Regions from separate parts of the Shewanella sp. WE21 genome, predicted to be linked through region 1. Evidence: predicted binding sites of a transcription regulator. Region 1 holds the regulator's gene; the other holds the start of a gene.
What was found. Region 1 encodes FliA, which starts transcription of late flagellar genes. Its sites were predicted from a motif close to CTAAAGNTNNNNNNNNNNNNGCCGATA; they were not measured.

Region 1 (9,986 bases):
CAGTATCTGGTTTGCCCAGCAAAGGCGGAATGCTATTTTGTACCGGCTCAGGACCAATCGCTACAGCCTTCTGCTCACCAGGAGCCGCTAATTGCAACATTGCTTTAGTCTGATCGGGATGAGACGCTAACCAAGTTGCAATGGCTTCAGCCTGTTCGTCAGGTACCATTAACAGCACCTGAGTCGATTCCAAACGTTTTACATCCGCCTGCAGTAAACTATTCTTACGCTTGTAATCTAGGCTTAAGGCACCAAGAACCAAAATGGCGATGCCCATCAACAAGATGATGAGCACACTATTTGTGCTCATCGGATATTGATTTTTAGACACGAACAGACTCTTTTAAAATACATTCGGCCATGTTATCTAAGGCTATCGACTGGGTGGCAATCCCTGCACTCGCAACGGCTTGTGGCATACCATAAACCACACAACTGGCTTCATCTTGCGCCCAAATGGTTGCGCCTACAGCTTTCAACATACGTGCGCCTTCTCTGCCATCCGCCCCCATGCCAGTTAATACAACAGCAAGCACATCACCACTAAAGGCTTTAGAAGCAGAAGCAAAGGTGATATCCACACAGGGCTTATAATTCATATCAGCACTGCCTGCGATAACTTTTAATCGGCCACTTGCTCCAGTACGTTCAACCATCATTTGCATACCACCTGGCGCTAAATATGCGCAACCCGGTTTAAGAAGATCGCCATTAGCGGCCTCTTTTACTTCAATCTTACATAAGCCATTTAAACGACTCGCAAATGCAGGGGTAAAAGCAGCAGGCATATGCTGGATTAATAGAATAGGATGCGGATAGTTTGCCGGAAACTGCGTGAGTATTTTTTGCAGCGCAACCGGACCACCAGTAGATGTACCGATCAGCAATAATTTATACTGTTTACCACTTGCACGAATCGTCGTTACCGTTGAGGTTCTAACAGGAGCAGCGACAGGCGTATGAGCCGATATACTCGTTGTACCTAAAACGCTACCTGTTGGACGCACGCTAGGTGTTGGCGCGACCACAGGACGTGCAATCGGACGAAACATTCTGCGTCGTCCCAATGCCTTAACTCTTTGTTGCAACAATAAAATGGCATCATCTTTGTTGGTCGCAATATCTTCAAAACGTTTAGGCAGAAAATCTAATGCACCAGCATCTAAAGCGTCTAACGTTGCTTTAGCGCCATCATGGGTTAAAGAAGAAAACATCAAGATCGGAGTCGGACACTTAGCCATGATCTCACGAACAGCAGTAATACCATCCATGACAGGCATCTCAATATCCATAGTGATAACTTGGGGATTAAGCTCAGCAGCCAACTTTACCGCTTCGGCCCCATTTGAGGCCGTCGCGATAACTTCCAGTTCAGGATCTTGATTGACTATTTCACTAACACGTCGTCTGAAAAAACTTGAGTCATCAACGACTAATACTTTAATGGCCATTCCATTCCTTAGCTTGGAAACTAATTCTTACTTTTCGCATAATGCTTTAGCAATCCAGGAACATCTAAGATCAGTGCAATACCACCATCCGATGTAATTGTCGCACCAGCCATCCCAGGTGTGCCATGTAACATAGCGCCAAGAGGTTTAATAACGACCTCTTCTTGTCCTATTAAAGCATCCACTACAAAACCAATTTGCATCATGCCTAATTGCACGATAACCACATGACCATGCTTTTTATCGCCATGTTTAAAGGTGGTTTTGTTTCTATGTAGCCAGTGTTCCAAATAGAACAAAGGTACGGCCTTATTACGCACTATGACAGTCAGTTGCCCATCAACAATATTGGTTTTTGTGAGATCGAGATGGAAAATCTCATTCACGCTAGATAGAGGTAATGCAAACACTTGTTTAGCGACATCGACCATTAAGGTTGGCATAATCGCCAGTGTTAACGGTACTTTAATCTCAAGTATCGTTCCCTTACCTTTCATGGAATCGATATGTACAGTGCCATTCAGCTGGGTGATACGAGTTTTTACCACGTCCATCCCAACACCACGGCCTGAAATATCTGAAATCTCAACTTTAGTTGAAAAACCTGGTGCAAAAATCAAATTATAGGCTTCGCTGTCTGTCATCCGCGAAGCAGAATCTTCATCGAGCACACCACGGTTTATGGCGATTTTTTTGAGTTTTTCAGGATCCATGCCTGCGCCATCGTCTTCGATTTTCAGCAGTATATGGTCGCCTTCCTGACTTGCAGATAAGGTAATCGTTCCCGTTCTTGGCTTACCACTGGCTTCACGCTCGTTTGGCATCTCTATACCATGGTCCACAGAGTTACGCACTAAGTGGACGAGTGGATCGGCAAGCGCTTCAACGAGGTTTTTATCTAAGTCAGTTTCTTCACCGACCATAATCAAATCAATTTCTTTGTTTAGTGTACGAGCAAGATCGCGTACCACCCGAGGGAAACGACCAAACACTTTCTTGATCGGTTGCATACGGGTTTTCATCACAGCGCCTTGCAAATCGGCAGTAACGAGATCTAAGTTCGCAAGAGCTTTCGACATCTCCTCATCATCACGGCTGATGCCTAAGCTCACCAATCGATTACGCACTAACACTAACTCACCCACCATATTCATGATCTGGTCGAGTCGTGCGGTATCTACACGTACTGTTGTTTCCCCCTGAGGCACATTCGCAGAGCTAGCCTTAGCAGGTGCTTTATCGACAACCGCAATTTCCACCTTAGGTTTTGCAGCAACGACTGGAGCAGGAGCTGGTACTGCGGCTTTAACTGGCGCAGGAGCATGTGGTGCAGCAGTAGGTGCCACGGTCGAAACGGGGGGCGTAGGCGCTTTTACTTCAGCTTTCGCAGGTGCTCCGCCTTTCCCATGGAGTTCATCGAGTAATCGCTCAAACTCATCATCGGTAATTTCATCAGCATCTACAATCGGTTGAGGCGCAGGTGTTGCCACAACCTTAGGCTTAACAGGCACTTCAGCCTCAGCTTTAAATTTACCTGAGCCATGAAGTTCATCCAGTAACGCCTCGAACTCATCATCAGTAATGTCATCACCTGATGTTGAAGGTGTTTTAATTGGTGCAGCAGGCTTGACAGCAACAGGCTCTGATACAAATGTGGTAGCAGCGACCGCAGGTCCCTTTCCTGAACCATGAAGCGCATCCAATAAAGCTTCAAATTCAGCATCATTGATATCATCGATACTTGAAGACGTATTTTCAATGGAAGATGAGTTATCACTTATGTCAGCAGGGATTTCTTGAAGGGGAGGAGTATCAATAATGACTTCAACAACTGGTTCTGGCTCTACAACCTTGGCAGAAGCGACTTCAGATGGCAAAGGCGCACCTGAACTGAGCATTTTAAGTCTCGCTAACAAACCTGAATCGGCGGGGTCTTGTTGCTCGCCCTGCTGGGTTTGCGCAAACATGGTATTAATTGCATCAACAGCCTGCAAAATAATATCCATCAACTCTGCGTTAACGCTACGCTTGCCTGTCCGCAATAAATCGAAGGTATTCTCAGCCTCATGACAAACATCAACCATGGGAGTTAAGCTAAGAAAGCCAGCACCACCTTTAACGGTATGAAAACCTCGGAAAATGGCGTTCAGCAAGTTAGTATCATCAGGATTATTTTCAAGCGCAACGAGTTGCTCTTGCAGAAGCTCTAAAATTTCACCGGCTTCGATTAAAAAGTCCTGGAGTATCTCTTCATCTACATCAAAGGCCATCAAATTGACTCCCAGTTAGAAACCCAGACTCGATAGAAGATCATCCACTTCGTCTTGACCCGTTACCACATCTTGACGAAGCTCGGCATTCATTATCGGGCCTTCTGCTTCAATATTATTTTTCTGAGCAATCTGACTTTCAATCATAGGTTGCTCACCAAATACCGTCAGCATAGAAACCAGATTACTTTCTACTTCCATTACTAGATCAATAACACGACGTATTATTTGTCCTGTTAAGTCTTGAAAATCTTGCGCCATCAAAATTTGATTAAGCAATTCACGTAATCGAGTCGAGTCATTTGCACTACGAGACATAAGGTCTTGTACATCGTGACAAAGGCCCTTAAATTCAGTCAGCGCTATCTCGCGTCGCATTAATCTGTCCCAAGATGGCATGACATTTTGAATATTTACGGTCACGGCATTAGCCAAAGGTAAACATTCTTCAACCGCATCCATGGTTTTATTTGCAGCTTGTTCGGTCATGTCAATAACGTAATTTAAACGTTGCTTGGCATCGGGGATCTCTGTATTGGCTAATTCAGCAAGACGATTATCAACTTGAAAATCCATCAGCGCACTATGAAGTTGCCGAGTTAATTTACCTACTTCTTCGAATAATTCTCGTTGCAGTGGAGCAGCAAGCTCCCGAAATAAATCATCTGCCTGACTTTGCTCACTTGCACTTAATAATTCAACTAAATGCTGAGCTTGCTCGAGCGTGATGAGCCCTGATGTTTGTGACTTCATAGCTCATCCTTGCTCAAGCGAGTCGTTCGAATATTTTATCTAACTTCTCTTTCAGCGTTGCAGCGGTAAAAGGCTTAACCACATAACCATTCACTCCCGCTTGAGCGGCAGCAATAATCTGTTCACGTTTTGCTTCAGCAGTCACCATTAATACGGGTAAATGCTTTAGCGAATCATCAGCGCGAATTGCTTTTAACAGATCGATTCCTTGCATACCAGGCATATTCCAATCTGTAACAACAAAATCAAAATCCCCCTTTTGCAACATCGGCAGGGCTGTTGAGCCATCGTCTGCTTCTTGGGTGTTATTAAACCCCAAGTCTCGCAACAAGTTCTTGATGATACGCCTCATTGTCGAAAAATCGTCAACAATGAGAATCTTCATATTCTTGTCCAAGGTTTCCTCCGGTGAGCTGACATTCTGTGCTCGATTAATAATTATACTTATGTCCAGTGCTTGAGTTTAGCTTTCAATCGCAACATTGCCTGACTTAATATCTGGCTAACCCGCGATTCACTGACTTCAAGAATGGCGCCAATCTCTTTTAAATTCAATGCTTCATCGTAGTACAGGGATAACACTAATGCATCTCTTTCAGGCAATAATTTAATTGCCTCAACCAGAGCAGAATGAAATTGGTTCTCAGCTAATGCTTCAAATGAATCATCATCGGACCGATCACTCACTGTAAGTATATCCTGAGATACGCCTAAATCTTCTATCCCTATGATTTTTCCGACAGAAACATCGTTAAGAATATGATGGTACTCATCGAGCGTCATATCAAGTTTTTCTGCAATTTCTGTGTCGCGTGCATCACGGCCCAGTTCTTGCTCTAACTCATCAATAGCGTGTGCAACCTTACGATTGTTACGATGAACGGAACGAGGGACCCAGTCGCCACGACGAATTTCATCTAACATGGCTCCACGTATGCGTATGCCGGCGAAGGTTTCAAATTTCGCACCTTTGCCACCATCAAACTTGGATGATGCTTCTAGTAACCCCATCATCCCAGCTTGGAGTAAATCATCTAACTGCACAGATGCAGGTAGTCTGGCGAGTAAATGATGCGCAATTCTTTTAACCAACGGAGCATACTGTTCAACGATCGACGATTTATTGTCTAAACAAGTATACGCAGCGGCTTTATTCACTCGTTTTTTCCTCTTGAAAATCTGGTCGTTGTACTAAACGCTCAACGAAAAACTCCAAATGCCCACCAGGTTGCTGCGGCACAGGCCAGCTCAAAATTTTATTTGCCAATCCTTGATACGCAATCGCCGCTGGTGATTTAGGATAAGCTTCAACCACCAATTTTTGTTTACGAACTGATTTACGTAAGTTTTCGTCAAATGGAATCGTGGCGACTAATTCAAGTGCAACATCTAAAAATCTGTCGGTCACTTTACTGAGTTTAGCAAATAATTCCATACCTTCGCGTAAACTACGCACCATATTGGCAACTATTTTAAAACGGAACACGCCATGCTCACGGCTGAGAATTTTAATCAGGGCGTAGGCATCGGTAATAGAAGTAGGTTCATCACAAACAACGACTAGCACATCCTGCGAAGCACGTGAGAAACTGAGCACCATATCTGAGATCCCAGCCGCTGTATCTACGACTAGAATATCAAACTGAGTCCGCATCTCGCTAAATGCTCGGATTAATCCAGCATGTTGTGCAGGGCTTAATTCCACCATCCCCTGTGTTCCTGAGGTGGCTGGTACTATGCCGATCCCCTTTGGACCACGCACGATAATATCGTCAAGCTCTGCATCACCAGAGAGAACATGAGAGAGGTTACGCTCGGCACGAATACCCAGCATGACGTCGACGTTTGCTAAGCCAAGGTCAGCGTCAAGTACCAAGACACGCTTGCCTTTTTCGGCTAATGCCACAGCAGTATTAATAGAAACGCTGGTTTTACCCACGCCTCCTTTGCCACCAGTGACCGCGATTACTTTCACTTTTTCGTTATAGGGTTGATTCATCATACGTAAACCACTTGCTTGATCCAGGGTCATAAATCTACTCAAATGCACAGGCCATATTATCTGACCACGCTGTGTCTTGTAATGATTGTTGTTCTGTACTATCTAACGCTGCGAGTGCCTGCTGGGCTAAATCTAGGGTATCCGCAACTTTCATATCTTCAGGAACTCTTTGTCCATCAGTAATATAACTTAATGGTAATCCGTTTTGGATCAACACACTTAATGCCCCTGCTAACGACACAGATTCATCGAGTTTTGTGAGAACGACACCAGATAGGGGAATGCGTTTAAAATGATTGACTGCATCTTGCAGCACACGGCGCTGCCCTGTCGCAGACAGTACCAGATAACTGCGGATAGGTATCCTGCTATTTGCAGTTAAATTATCAAGTTGCTGGTAAAGGCGCATATCTCGCTGTCCCATGCCAGCCGTATCTATCAATACTAGCTTGCGATTCCTAAACTGATAGAGAATTTGCTCTAATTCATTTAGATCATGAGCTTGCTTTACTGGGCAGCCCATTATTTTGCCATAAGTTGCTAATTGCTCATAGGCTCCGATGCGATAATGATCTGTGGTAATTAAAGCAACATGTTCAGCACCATGATGTGCCGCAAAACGGGCAGCAAGTTTAGCTAATGACGTTGTTTTACCAACCCCAGTAGGACCAACTAATGCAACCACCCCGCCCTGCTTAACAATGTCATCGCCCTGATTATCAAGCATATTAGCGAGACTTTGTGGCAATGCTCTGACTAATTCAGCCGGCGTATAATGCTGGCTCAGCGCGGCTAATTTATTCGCAACCGCAGGGGAGAATTCAGCCTCAAGTAATTTGGCTTCGAGCATAGCACCGACGGGATCGATGCGTTTTTTATGTTCCGTCATCAAGGAGGATACTTGATGTGTCAGTAAATTACGCAGTGATGCTAATTCATCACGCATAGCTTCAATATCAGCACTTTGTTTTAGTGATGTTTGTGGCTTTTTATCAAACGAGGAAGGTGCTTCACGACGTTCTGGTTTCACAGCAGTAGGGGCTTGTAAGCCCTTAGCCCATGCTGGTAACTCGGCATCAACTTGCTGATGTGACATTTGTTGATTCAAACGGCTTTGCTGCTTCTCAAGTAAGGCTTGTAATGAGTCTGCAGGTGCGGCTGGCTTAGCGCGAGTTTCTACACGGACTGGCTGCTTAGCACCTAGGGACACGAGATCGTCGCTCACGTCCATAAAGGTCGGTGCTGGCGCAGTGGCTGCAGTTTTTGCTTTAGGTTCGTCATAGTCAACGGCAGCGACAATTTCGATGCCACCGTTCACTTTTTTATTTGACATAATGACGGCATCTGAGCCGAGTGTTTCTTTCACTTGGGCCAGTGCGGCGCGCATGTCTTTGGCAAAAAATCGTTTAATCTTCACTTATGCGTCCTCTACTGGCCGACTGCAGATACGATACGTATTTGCTTCTCATCAGGTATTTCTTGATATGAAATGACTCTGAGATTAGGAATAGTATGTTTAACAAAGCGTGACAGCGTCGCGCGTAACATACCTGACGTCAACAATATGGCGGGTTGTCCGACCATTTCTTGCTTTTGAGCCGCATCGGCAAGGGACTGCTGCATGCGTTCTGCAAGACCGGGTTCAATATTAGGACCATCACCACCGGTTGCTTGCATTGACTGATGCAACATCTGTTCCAACTCTGGCGCCAAAGTAATGACGGGGATTTCGAGCTCTGGGCCTGAGATTTCCTGAACTATCATACGTTTCAAAGCGATACGTACAGCGGCTGTCAAGACTTCAGTGTCATTGCTCTTAGTGCCATATTCTAACAAAGTTTGCACTATAGTACGCAAGTCTCTAACTGAAACCCCTTCATTTAATAGGTTCTGCATCACTTTTACGACATGTCCTAGTGGCATGATATCTGGAATAAAGCCATCAACCAGCTTAGGTGAGTGTTTCGCAAGCATATCCATCAGTTGTTGCACTTCTTCGTAGCCTAACAACTTAGCGGCATTATTTGTGAGTAATTGACTAATATGAGTTGCAACAACAGTGGCGGCATCGACGACGGTATAACCTAATGTTTGTGCGTGCTCACGTAACTCAGGAGCGATCCATACCGCTTCTAGGCCAAAGGCGGGATCGCGCGTTTCGATACCATCGAGTTTGCCATAGACTTGACCAGGGTTGATCGCCAATTCGCAATCATGACGAATATCTGCCTCTCCGACGACGACGCCCATTAATGAAATGCGATACGCATTAGGCGATAAATCTAAGTTATCGCGAATATGCACCGCGGGCACTAAGAAGCCTAATTCCTGAGACAACTTTTTACGCACGCCTTTAATGCGGCTTAGTAACTCGCCACCTTGGCCCTTGTCAACCAGAGGGATCAAACGATATCCGACCTCAAGACCAATAGTATCAACATGATGTACATCGTCCCAACCTAGCTCTTTAGGCTCTTTATCTTGTCTTTCTATTGGACCCGATTTAACTTGTTCTAGCGCTTTAAGACGTTTGTTTTCATTTCGTTTATAAACAAAATAAGCCGCACCAGCAGTCATAAAGGCAAAGCTTAAAAACGCCATGTGTGGCATACCAGGAACAATACCCATGACAAACAGGACTCCGGCGGCGATACCCAATGACTTATGACTGTCAAACATCTGACTCATCATCATTTGGCCCATATCACCTGACTCGTTTTGACGAGTCACCATCAAGGCTGCGGCGATTGACAATAATAGACCAGGGATCTGCGCTACTAAACCATCACCGATAGTCAGTAAGGTATAAATTTCAACCGCTTCAGAGAAACTTAAGCCATGCTGCACAATCCCTATGATGAAACCACCTACGATATTGATTACTAAGATCATGATACCGGCAATCGCATCCCCTTTAACGAATTTGGACGCACCGTCCATCGCACCATAGAAATCGGCTTCACGGGTAACTTCGGCACGGCGTATTCTCGCTTGGTCTTGATTTAAGGTTCCAGCATTTAAGTCAGCATCAATTGCCATTTGCTTACCAGGCATAGCATCCAAGGTAAAGCGGGCACTGACTTCTGCGATACGACCAGCACCTTTAGTAACTACCGCAAAGTTGATGATAATCAAAATGATAAATACCACTAGACCAACGGCATAGTTACCACCGATCACCACAGAACCGAAGGCTTCAATCACCTTACCCGCGGCATCACCGCCATTATGACCCTCAAGTAAAACCACACGAGTAGAGGCAACGTTGAGCGCAAGACGTAATAATGTCGCCACCAGTAACACAGTTGGGAAGGCAGCAAAATCTAAGGGTCTATCGGTATAAATAGCCACCAGCAATACGATGAGAGCTAACGCAATGTTGAATGAAAAGAGTATGTCTAATAGAAATGGAGGGATAGGTAAAACAATCATGGCCAATGCAGCAAGCACAACCACAGGCGTGCCAATGCCTTTAAAAGTGCTGAGCCTAATTTGTTTTACTTGACCAAG
Region 2 (9,986 bases), 860 kb from region 1:
AATGATGGTGGAGTTGGGTTACTGCTCTGGCATCGAAAACTACTCGCGCTATTTGTCTGGCCGCGCACCGGGGGAAGGGCCACCAACCTTGCTCGACTATTTGCCTGCCGACGGCTTATTAATTATCGATGAATCCCATGTGACAGTGCCGCAAATCGGCGCTATGTACAAAGGTGACCGTTCCCGTAAAACCACACTTGTGGAATACGGTTTCCGCTTACCGTCCGCCTTGGATAACCGGCCGCTCAAGTTTGAAGAGTTTGAGCAATTGATGCCGCAAACTATCTATGTGTCGGCAACACCGAGTGCCTACGAGCTGGAAAAGAGCGAAGGTGAGATTGCTGAGCAGGTCGTGCGGCCAACGGGATTGCTCGATCCTGAATTAGAAGTGCGCCCCGTTGGGACCCAAGTGGACGATTTATTGTCTGAAATCGCCAAGCGAGTGGCCGTCAATGAGCGGGTGTTAGTGACGACGCTGACTAAGCGTATGTCGGAGGATTTGACTGAATACCTCGACGAACATGGCGTAAAAGTGCGTTATCTGCATTCGGACATAGACACAGTCGAACGGGTTGAGATCATCCGCGATCTGCGTTTAGGTAAGTTTGATGTGTTGGTTGGGATCAACTTATTACGTGAAGGCTTAGATATGCCTGAAGTGTCATTGGTGTGTATTTTAGATGCCGATAAAGAGGGCTTCTTGCGCTCTGAACGCTCGCTCATCCAAACGATTGGCCGCGCGGCGCGTAACGTCAATGGTAAAGTGATCCTCTATGCCGATCGCATCACCAATTCGATGGAGAAAGCGATAGGTGAAACTGACCGACGTCGTGAACGTCAGCGGGCGCACAACTTAAAACACGGTATCACGCCTAAGGGCGTCGTTAAACGGATCACCGATGTGATGGATGTGGATGATGGCCGCGACAGTAAAGCTGTGTATGGCAAAGTGGCTGAGCCTAAGTCCCATTACCATAAAGCCGATGCGGCAGAGTTGAGCCATCAAATCGATCAGCTTGAGAAGAAGATGCATGCACATGCGCGCAACTTAGAGTTTGAACAAGCGGCGGCAATGCGTGATGAAGTCAAGCACCTGCGGGACCTGTTAATCAAAGCCTAGATTTATTCTTGCGCTCTGCATTAAAAAAAGCCGTCCAGCAATCATGCTGCGACGGCTTTTTAATATCTTGACTTGGGTTAAGCTGGGACTTTTGATGGGCTCATTTTTAGCTTGATAAACACCGCTAAAGCGCAAATCAACCCGCAGATTAAGCCGACCAAATGCGCCTCAGTTGCTACGCGCGCACCTATCATGGCGGTGACATCACTGCTGGCACCATAAAGCTGTTCGTAACCAACCTTGATGATAACGCCAACGAGCAGCAGATAGCCTGAGCGCAGCTTACGGACAATATCCTGCACTGCGCCGTAGGCGAACAAGCCATGCAACATACCGCTTAAGCCGACATAACCGAGCAATTGCGGATAGCCTAAATACAAGCCTATACCTTCAAGTAAACATAACACGAAAAATAGTGCACTTAAGCCTTTGAGATGATAATGAAAATGGTGCAAAAATAGCACCACCCACAGCCCTGCAAGGTTCATCAATAGATGCCATTGATTCGTGTGCAGTAAATTTCCTGTGATTAATCGCCACCATTCACCCTCACTAATTGCACTGCGGCGATAGGCGAGTAGGTTATCGACAGTGGGGCTTGCTAAGCCTGCTGCATACAAACCCGCACAGATCAGACTCACCATCAGCGCGACCCAATAGGGACTGCGTGTCATGCTTTAGGCTCGCTGGCGTCAAGCTCAGCCATGATCGCTGCTTTATTCTGTAGATAGTCATCTAATCCACGTTTGCGAAGATGACAGGCAGGGCAATCACCACAGCCATCGCCAATCACGCCGTTATAGCAGGTGAGAGTATGGTGGCGAACCAGATCAAGTTGCCGATATTTATCCGCCAGTGCCCAGGTTTGTGCCTTATTGAGCCACATTAAAGGCGTGATGATTTTTAGTTGCTTATCCATGCCTTGAACTAAGGCGGATTCCATCGCTTTGACAAAATCGTTACGACAATCAGGGTAGCCTGAAAAATCGGTTTCACACACGCCTGTGATAATCGCCTGCGCCCCTAATTGATAGGCATAAATACCTGCAAGCGTTAAAAATAAAATATTACGGCCGGGCACGAAGGTATTGGGTAAGCCATTTTCCATCAACTCGTGTGAAACGGGTATCGCATCACGGGTGAGGGCTGAAATAGCTAACTCATTGAGTAAGGTGACATCCATGACTTTATGACTGGTGATCTTCAAGCGTTTTGCTAAGGATTTGGCAACTTCAATTTCTTCGCGGTGGCGTTGACCGTAGTCAAAAGTGATCCCATGTACTTCATCGTACTGGGTTAGGGCTTGAATAAGGCAAGTTGTTGAGTCTTGTCCGCCACTGAATACCACCACTGCTTTGGACACCACTGTTTTTGACACTAAGCTCGTTGACATAAAGGATTTCACTTTACCGTAGAACAGGTATTAATAGGGCGTTAGTGTAACTCAGGCCATAGGGCTTGCAAACTCTGACTATAGGGCCGAAATAGGCTTTCTCGGCGCAAAGACTTGCAGCTCAAGCTAAAATCCACTATAAATGCCGCCCCAGAAAAGTGGAACGTCAGTATGAATTACCCTGTCAACGAAGTATTTGAAACCATTCAAGGTGAAGGTGTCTTTACCGGAGTGCCCGCCATATTTGTCCGCCTACAAGGTTGTCCCGTGGGATGTGCGTGGTGCGATACGAAACAGACATGGGATGTGCTTGAAGCCAATAAGGTGTCGCCAGAGCAAGTGATTACCGTAGACGGCACCATTGGTCGCTGGGCTGATCATACGGCGCAAAGTCTTATCGCTGCTTTTCACGCTAAAGGTTTTACTGCGCGGCATATCGTTATCACCGGCGGTGAGCCTTGTATGTACGATTTACGCGAATTAACCGAGACCTTGCACAGCCAAGGCTTTGCGACTCAAATCGAAACCAGTGGCACCTTCGAAATCAACTGTGCCGATGACACTTGGGTGACAGTATCACCCAAGGTGAACATGAAAGGGGGCTATCAGGTATTTGCACAGGCGCTGAACCGCGCCAATGAGATTAAGCATCCTATCGCTACTGAAAATCACATCGATGAACTTGATGAGTTACTGCAAGACATCGATATTTCAGCGAAAACGATTTGCCTGCAGCCGATTAGTCAAAAGCCTAGAGCGACAGAACTGGCGATGAAAGTGTGTATCGCCCGTAATTGGCGCTTATCGATCCAGACCCATAAGTATTTGAATATTGATTAATGCTAATTTGCAAAGCATAAAAAAACGCCTCACAGTTGTGGGGCGTTTTTTATGGTGGATGTTTTGTGGATTTTAAACCTAACGACTTAATACAGTTGCTAAATCAAGCTCACTTAACTGGCCGAAATGATTAAATGCTGCAAGTTGGCGCTGATAGGGCGCAATATCGCCGATGTTAGCTGCAATCCAATCTGTATCGTAATAAGTATCAAGGTAACGCTCACCCGAGTCACAAATGAGGGTCACTATTGAGCCTTGCTCTCCACGCGCTTGCATTTGTACGGCAAGTTGCAATGCGCCGTACAGGTTGGTTCCTGTGGATGCGCCGGTTTTACGGCCAATCAATTGTTCTAACCAATGAATCGTCGCCACTGATGCGGCGTCGGGAATTTGCAGCATAGTATCGACAACTCCAGGAATAAACGATGGCTCGACTCTCGGTCGACCTATGCCTTCAATCTTACTGCCATTGCAACAGGTTAAGCTGGCATCGCCGCTCTGATAGAAATCAAAAAAAACGGAGTTTTGCGGGTCGACCACGCAAAGTTGTGTTGCCAACCTCTGATAGCGAATGTAGCGGCCTATGGTCGCCGATGTGCCGCCAGTGCCTAGGCTCATCACTATCCAGCGCGGGATTGTGTGTGGCTCGCGCTCCATCTGATTGAAGATAGAGTTGGCTATGTTGTTATTACCGCGCCAGTCGGTTGCACGCTCGGCGTAGGTGAATTGATCCATATAATGGCCGCCAAGCTCTGCGGCAAGGCGCGCCGATTCGGCGTAAATTTCACTGGAATGTGTGACAAAATGACATTGACCGCCATAGAAAGTGATCTGCTCAATCTTCTTTTTAGCCGTGCTTTTGGGCATCACGGCAATAAAAGGTAAACCGAGTAAACGGGCAAAATAGGCTTCAGAAATCGCCGTGCTGCCCGATGAGGATTCGATAATCGGCGTGCCTTGCTTAATCCAGCCGTTACACAGGGCATAGAGGAAGAGTGAGCGGGCGAGGCGATGCTTTAAGCTGCCTGTCGGGTGGGTACTTTCATCTTTGAGATAAATATCTATGCCATCGAGCATAGGTAATTCAAGCTTAATCAAGTGGGTATCGGCGCTGCGCTGAAAATCCGCTTCAATCTTGCCTATCGCGTGGGCTTCCCATGTTGGGCAGAGTCTGTGAGAATCCACTGGTGGTTGAATCGTGTTAGAAATCATAGTAGTCACATCGAAAGGGATCATTTTCAGAGCATATCACGGGGACGGGCAAAGCGGTTTTATTGGATGAGCTTGAAGTCATTCGCTTAAAGTAGAGCACGACGTAATTGAAATCAAAAATGTCGTTAACCAAGAGGTTTACTTAATATAGAAATGCCAAGAATTTAATCAGATTAAGCTGGAACAGTCAGATTAAGCTGGAACAGTCAGATTAAGCTGGAACAGTCAGATTAAGCTGGAACAGTCAGATTAAGCTGGAACAGTCAGATTAAGCTGGAACAGTCAGATTAAGCTGGAACAGTCAGATTAAGTTGGAACAGACTAAGCGGAAGTGGAACAAGAAGGATATGCGAGAGTGAAAGAAATGGTGGAGGGAGAAGGATTCGAACCTTCGAAGGCTGAGCCGTCAGATTTACAGTCTGATCCCTTTGGCCACTCGGGAACCCCTCCACAAACTTTCTTTTTAGCTTTACAACTAACTTTTAAAATTGTCTTTCAAAACATCATCAATAACGGACTTGTTTATCAAGACAAAACTAAACATTGACCATGCTTAGTCTTTGAAAATGATCCTCTGCGTTAGAGATAAAGATGGTGGAGGGAGAAGGATTCGAACCTTCGAAGGCTGAGCCGTCAGATTTACAGTCTGATCCCTTTGGCCACTCGGGAACCCCTCCACGAATACCTTTAACGCTTTTGTAAAACTCTACATCATTTTCGAACAACACGATAAAACTTGCAGTGCAAATGGTGGAGGGAGAAGGATTCGAACCTTCGAAGGCTGAGCCGTCAGATTTACAGTCTGATCCCTTTGGCCACTCGGGAACCCCTCCTCAATTGCGGCCGCCATAGTAGTCAGAAACCTTTTCCATGTAAATACCCAATTTAAAAATATTCCTAAAGTTATGTATCAAATGGTCGATTAACTAACAACGAATTGTTTTGACGATGTTTTTTTATGCAAATTGATGTTCCTTTAGTCAACGAAGCCCAAATTGGCACCCGCTTAAACGCGGCGATAGAAAACGACAGACGGGGCGAATTCGCCTTGTTGCTGTCGTTACTGTCGGTTGACGCTCGGGACATGGCGCAATTCCAATGGCAAAATGAACTCGATATGGCGCAAAAATTACAGCGTCAGTTCGAATTGCCACCGCAGCAAAGTTTAATGGCGGATTTATCGTCAGTTGAGCCTGTGGTTGATAACAGCAGTATTTTTATGGATCAAGGTCCACGTGCGTTTCAATTACAACAAGCATTGCGACCGGAAGCCTTAGTCATCCGTGGCGGCGAGTCAGTCGCAATGGCAGAAGCGTTAAGTAACTGTGACCATGTGACTCAGCTGAGGCAAAGGGGCCAATTAACCGCACCCAAAGTCGAGATCATGCACTTTGCTGATCAATTGGCAATCCAACGTAATCTTGTGCCTTTGCTCGCCTCAGCCTAAGGCAGTCTTCCCGCAAGTGATCTTCAATACCCATCGGGTCAATCTGATCCATTTCGATAAATAAGCGTGAGCTAAAGCCAGTTATCTTGAAGCTTAATTACCTATAATTCGTATTAACCTATCGAGTTAAAATTTACCGCGTTAAAAATTTAACGAGCATATTTTAGTGATGCCGTTAATCAGTCGCTCTATACATTAAGGAATACAGATGAAAGGCATAATAGAAGCACAGAGCCCGACAGTGAATGACACTTGCACCGATTGCGGCAGCTTTGTCGATATCGGCGCCGTTATTGATGAACACGATACGTTATTGACGTTAAATTTTGTTGGCGATAGCGCTCAAGCGGATGCCGAAAGCATGTCAACACGCGCTCAAACTCGATTTGCTGAAGTGCAAACTGAATTTGTGACTAAAGCTGAAGGCGTCGACTTACTGCTGACCTTCAATGTCAGCGCGGAAAAAATGATTTTTCAATTGGAAAACGGCCTGTAATTTTTAGAGCAGCACTTTAGTTTTAGTCGGTTATGGATATCCGGAAATCGCGCTAATTGCCTAAAAATGCTGCTATTGTTAACCAAATTGTAATAAATTGTGCCACATGTTGCTGTGCTTGCAACAGTTAGTGTAATCTGCCTCCAAATAAGAATAATTCAATCAGCTTAATTCTAAATTTCAAGGTAAGTTTGCTAACAGCAAAGACCTTTAGCCCAACACGAAGTTTTGTAGGGAACCAGCGTGAAGCGACGTCAGCATCAGCATTTATTGGAGTCTTTGGTACAGTCAACTGCAAAACAGCAGGGCGATTTCACAAAGACGGCAGAGTTAACCACAGAGTTGTTGTGCCAGAATTTAGCGGTTTCTTTGGTATCAGTGTGGACTTTTTCATCTGATCAACAAACCCAATCACTCGTCGCACAATTTGGTTCTATGATGTTGCAAGACATTCATAGACCTAAGTTACTACAAGATTGCCCCCGGTATGTACACGAGCTCAAAACTCTGCGCCATATCGATGCAGGCAATGCCCTGACCGATCCACGTTTAAGTGAATTGGCTGAGTGCTATTTTATCCCGCGGCAAATCAACTCGAGTCTTGACATCGCCATTCGTATCAATGGCCATCTCGAAGGTGTGCTCTGCATCGAGCGGGCACAATTGACACCTCACTGGCATGACAGTGAAATTCACCTCGCGTGCCAGATGGCTGACCAATTAGCCCTGACCTTAGCGACAAAACACAGCTACGATAAAGAAGAAAGCTTGAGTTTATTTCGCTGTGCCACTGAACAATCACGACAAATCAGTATGTTAATTAATCTGCATACTGAAAAAGTCGAGTATGTGAATCAGGCGCACAGTGAAATCACCGGCATGCCCCGTGAACAGATTATCGGCGCGAATATCCGTGAGTTGGCTTTTTTCAAGCAGCATGCCCAATTAGCCGAGCAAACCCTAGCGCAAATCTTTAGGGGCGAAATTGCCAAAGGCGAAGTGCAGTTTAGTCGTGCCGATGGCAGTTGTTATTGGCTGACATACGTGCTGAGTCAGTTCATTACCGATCGCGGTAATCATTATGCCTTGGTCTCGTGTGAAGAAAATACCGACGAGCATAACTATAAGTCAGAGCTTGAACGGCTTGCTTGGCGTTGTGGATTAACGGGACTCCATAACCGTACTCATTTTAATCGAGTCCTTGAACGTACCACGAAGGGACTGTTGTTATTAGTTGATTTAGTGGGATTTAAGCGTTTTAACGATACCTATGGTCATGAAAATGGCGATAGCTTGTTGATAGAAATTGCCCGCCGTTTGAAACATTTTTCTGAGATTAATAAGGCCACCGAAATTGCCCGCGTCGGCAGCGATGAATTTGCCGTGCTGTTGACCGATGATAATGCGGTTTACGATCTTGATTATTTTAGTACGCGCCTGTATCAACATCTTGCTATGCCTATTTTAATCGGCCGCGAGCAAGTCGAACCTAAGCCTGCTTTAGCTGTGGTTGATATTGCTTCTGTGGCGAGTTTGTTTGCCCCATTAACCTGTGCCGATATTGCAGTGCAGTATGCTAAAAAGAAAAAAGGCACTGCAATCCAAGTATTTAACAGCACGTTATTGAGTGCATTTAAAGAGGATGCGCAGATAGAACGTGATTTACACAGTGCGATCCGTGGCCGTCAGTTTGAGCTTTATTATCAGCCACTGAGGGATCTTGAGCAGAATACCTATATTGGCGCCGAAGCCTTAATCCGTTGGCACCATCCTAAAAGAGGCGTGTTATTTCCAGCTTCCTTTATTGATATTGCTGAGCAGTCGGGGATGATTAATTCCATTGGCAGTTGGGTTTTAGAGGCCGCATGTCGACAGTTGAACCTATGGCAGCATCATAATGCAGAGATGACAATGCATGTAAATGTGTCGGCCCGCCAGTTCTTCAGTGGTAATTTATTCGAGCAAGTGTGGCAGTTGTTGACGCGTTATCGCTTGAAACCTAAGACGTTAATCTTAGAGATCACTGAGACTGAATTGATGGGTGATATTCGCCACGCGACCTTGTTATGCCAAGAATTAGCGGAATTAGGCGTAGGGCTCGCGATTGACGATTTTGGGACGGGTTACTGCTCTATGCGTTATTTGAAGCAGTTTCCGATCAGTAAACTTAAGATTGATCGTTCGTTTATTTCAGATCTTACCGTCAGCCGCGAAAGTCGCGAAATTGTGTCAGCCATTATCGCCATGGCGAATGCATTGAATATATCTCTGACGGCAGAAGGGGTTGAAACCCTTGAGCAAGAAGCATTTTTAGCGAAAAGTTTTTGTCATCAGGCACAAGGTTATCTCTATAGTCCTGCATTACGGGAGCCTGAGTTTGCACAATTTATCTTGTCGGCTAAAAGCGCTTCGGCCATAACCCACTAAAGTTACACATAACCCACTAAGTCACAATTATTTCAAATGTGCTGCTCACGATAAAATAAAGGCAACCTAGGTTTGTAATCTAGGTTGCCTTTATTGTTGATCTCTGTGCTTGTTCAATCAGCACTATAAACCTTCATCGTAATTTTCCAGTGCAGTTCAGCACTGTATACCTATTAAGATTTTAAGCAGCATTGTTTGAATTTTTTGCCACTATGGCAAATACAGAGATCATTTCTACCGGGTAATTTAGCCGTCATTTGCTGGCCTTGGCTGTAATACCAGCGACTTGCTTGGTAGATAAATTCGGATCGCTCATAGATAGCATCAATTTCACCATCGAGCTTATACCAAGCTTTAAAGGTAACTGTGCCATGTCGTTGTTCAGCTATCGCCGCTTGAGCATTGTGGCTTGGTGTTTCTGTGCTGCTCTGTACATCTAATCCTAACCAATGTGGGTGAGGACCAGCATTGAGGCTCGTGAGAGTAAGGCCATTTAGATAGTCTGGATGATGTGTTTTTAAAATGTAATCAAAATTTTTCAATACAAATGCGCAGTAGCGTGAGCGCATAAGCTGTTCAGGTGTGCGGGCAATGACTTGCCCAGAGTCTACATGCGTATGCAGTGGACCACAGCAATCTTGGTAGCTTATCCCACTGCCACAGGGGCAGGCTTGCTTAGTTGTAGTCATGTTGGCTAAATCTTTAGTTTAATTATATTTTTTTGAATTTATTCTATTTATATCTAAATGCGTTAGATGTTAGACAATCCATTTAAACGTAATCGGCATTAACATTAGGGTAATTTTTTACCCGCAGGTAAAGGCGGAAATTGGCGACCATAATACAAGTTAGGCACTGGTTTCGCATTCAGATAATAGCTAGGTTCTGCGCGGTTATTGGTATCTAAGCTCACTTTCCATTGAGTGGATGAGACTTTTTCTGTACCAATAGCAAATTTGCCCGCAAATTCACTCACAGGTTCGCCGGTTTCTTGTGCTGGGTAAAATCGAACCAAATAATAGCCTGTATCTATGGCACCATTACCGATAAT

Region 2: the regulator FliA is predicted to act here: its motif matches at 5,463-5,489, upstream of CKQ84_RS19520 (VC2046/SO_2500 family protein).

The regions. Positions count from the first base shown of each region.
Region 1 is NZ_CP023019.1:3,509,759-3,519,744, reverse strand. Features, by position in the region: gene CKQ84_RS15555 (membrane anchored protein in chemotaxis locus) at 1-310, opposite strand, end outside; gene CKQ84_RS15550 (chemotaxis response regulator protein-glutamate methylesterase) at 324-1,451, opposite strand; gene CKQ84_RS15545 (chemotaxis protein CheA) at 1,472-3,721, opposite strand; gene CKQ84_RS15540 (protein phosphatase CheZ) at 3,737-4,474, opposite strand; gene cheY (chemotaxis response regulator CheY) at 4,488-4,871, opposite strand; gene CKQ84_RS15530 (RNA polymerase sigma factor FliA) at 4,919-5,632, opposite strand; gene CKQ84_RS15525 (MinD/ParA family protein) at 5,625-6,506, opposite strand; gene flhF (flagellar biosynthesis protein FlhF) at 6,511-7,893, opposite strand; gene flhA (flagellar biosynthesis protein FlhA) at 7,905-9,986, opposite strand, start outside.
Region 2 is NZ_CP023019.1:4,365,903-4,375,888, forward strand. Features, by position in the region: gene uvrB (excinuclease ABC subunit UvrB) at 1-1,120, shown strand, start outside; gene rrtA (rhombosortase) at 1,198-1,794, opposite strand; gene queC (7-cyano-7-deazaguanine synthase QueC) at 1,791-2,513, opposite strand; gene queE (7-carboxy-7-deazaguanine synthase QueE) at 2,685-3,353, shown strand; gene CKQ84_RS19500 (PLP-dependent cysteine synthase family protein) at 3,432-4,589, opposite strand; tRNA gene CKQ84_RS19505 (tRNA-Tyr) at 4,931-5,015, opposite strand; tRNA gene CKQ84_RS19510 (tRNA-Tyr) at 5,158-5,242, opposite strand; tRNA gene CKQ84_RS19515 (tRNA-Tyr) at 5,314-5,398, opposite strand; gene CKQ84_RS19520 (VC2046/SO_2500 family protein) at 5,524-6,012, shown strand; gene CKQ84_RS19525 (DUF406 family protein) at 6,221-6,508, shown strand; gene CKQ84_RS19530 (bifunctional diguanylate cyclase/phosphodiesterase) at 6,752-8,935, shown strand; gene CKQ84_RS19535 (YchJ family protein) at 9,109-9,624, opposite strand; gene CKQ84_RS19540 (DUF4440 domain-containing protein) at 9,729-9,986, opposite strand, start outside.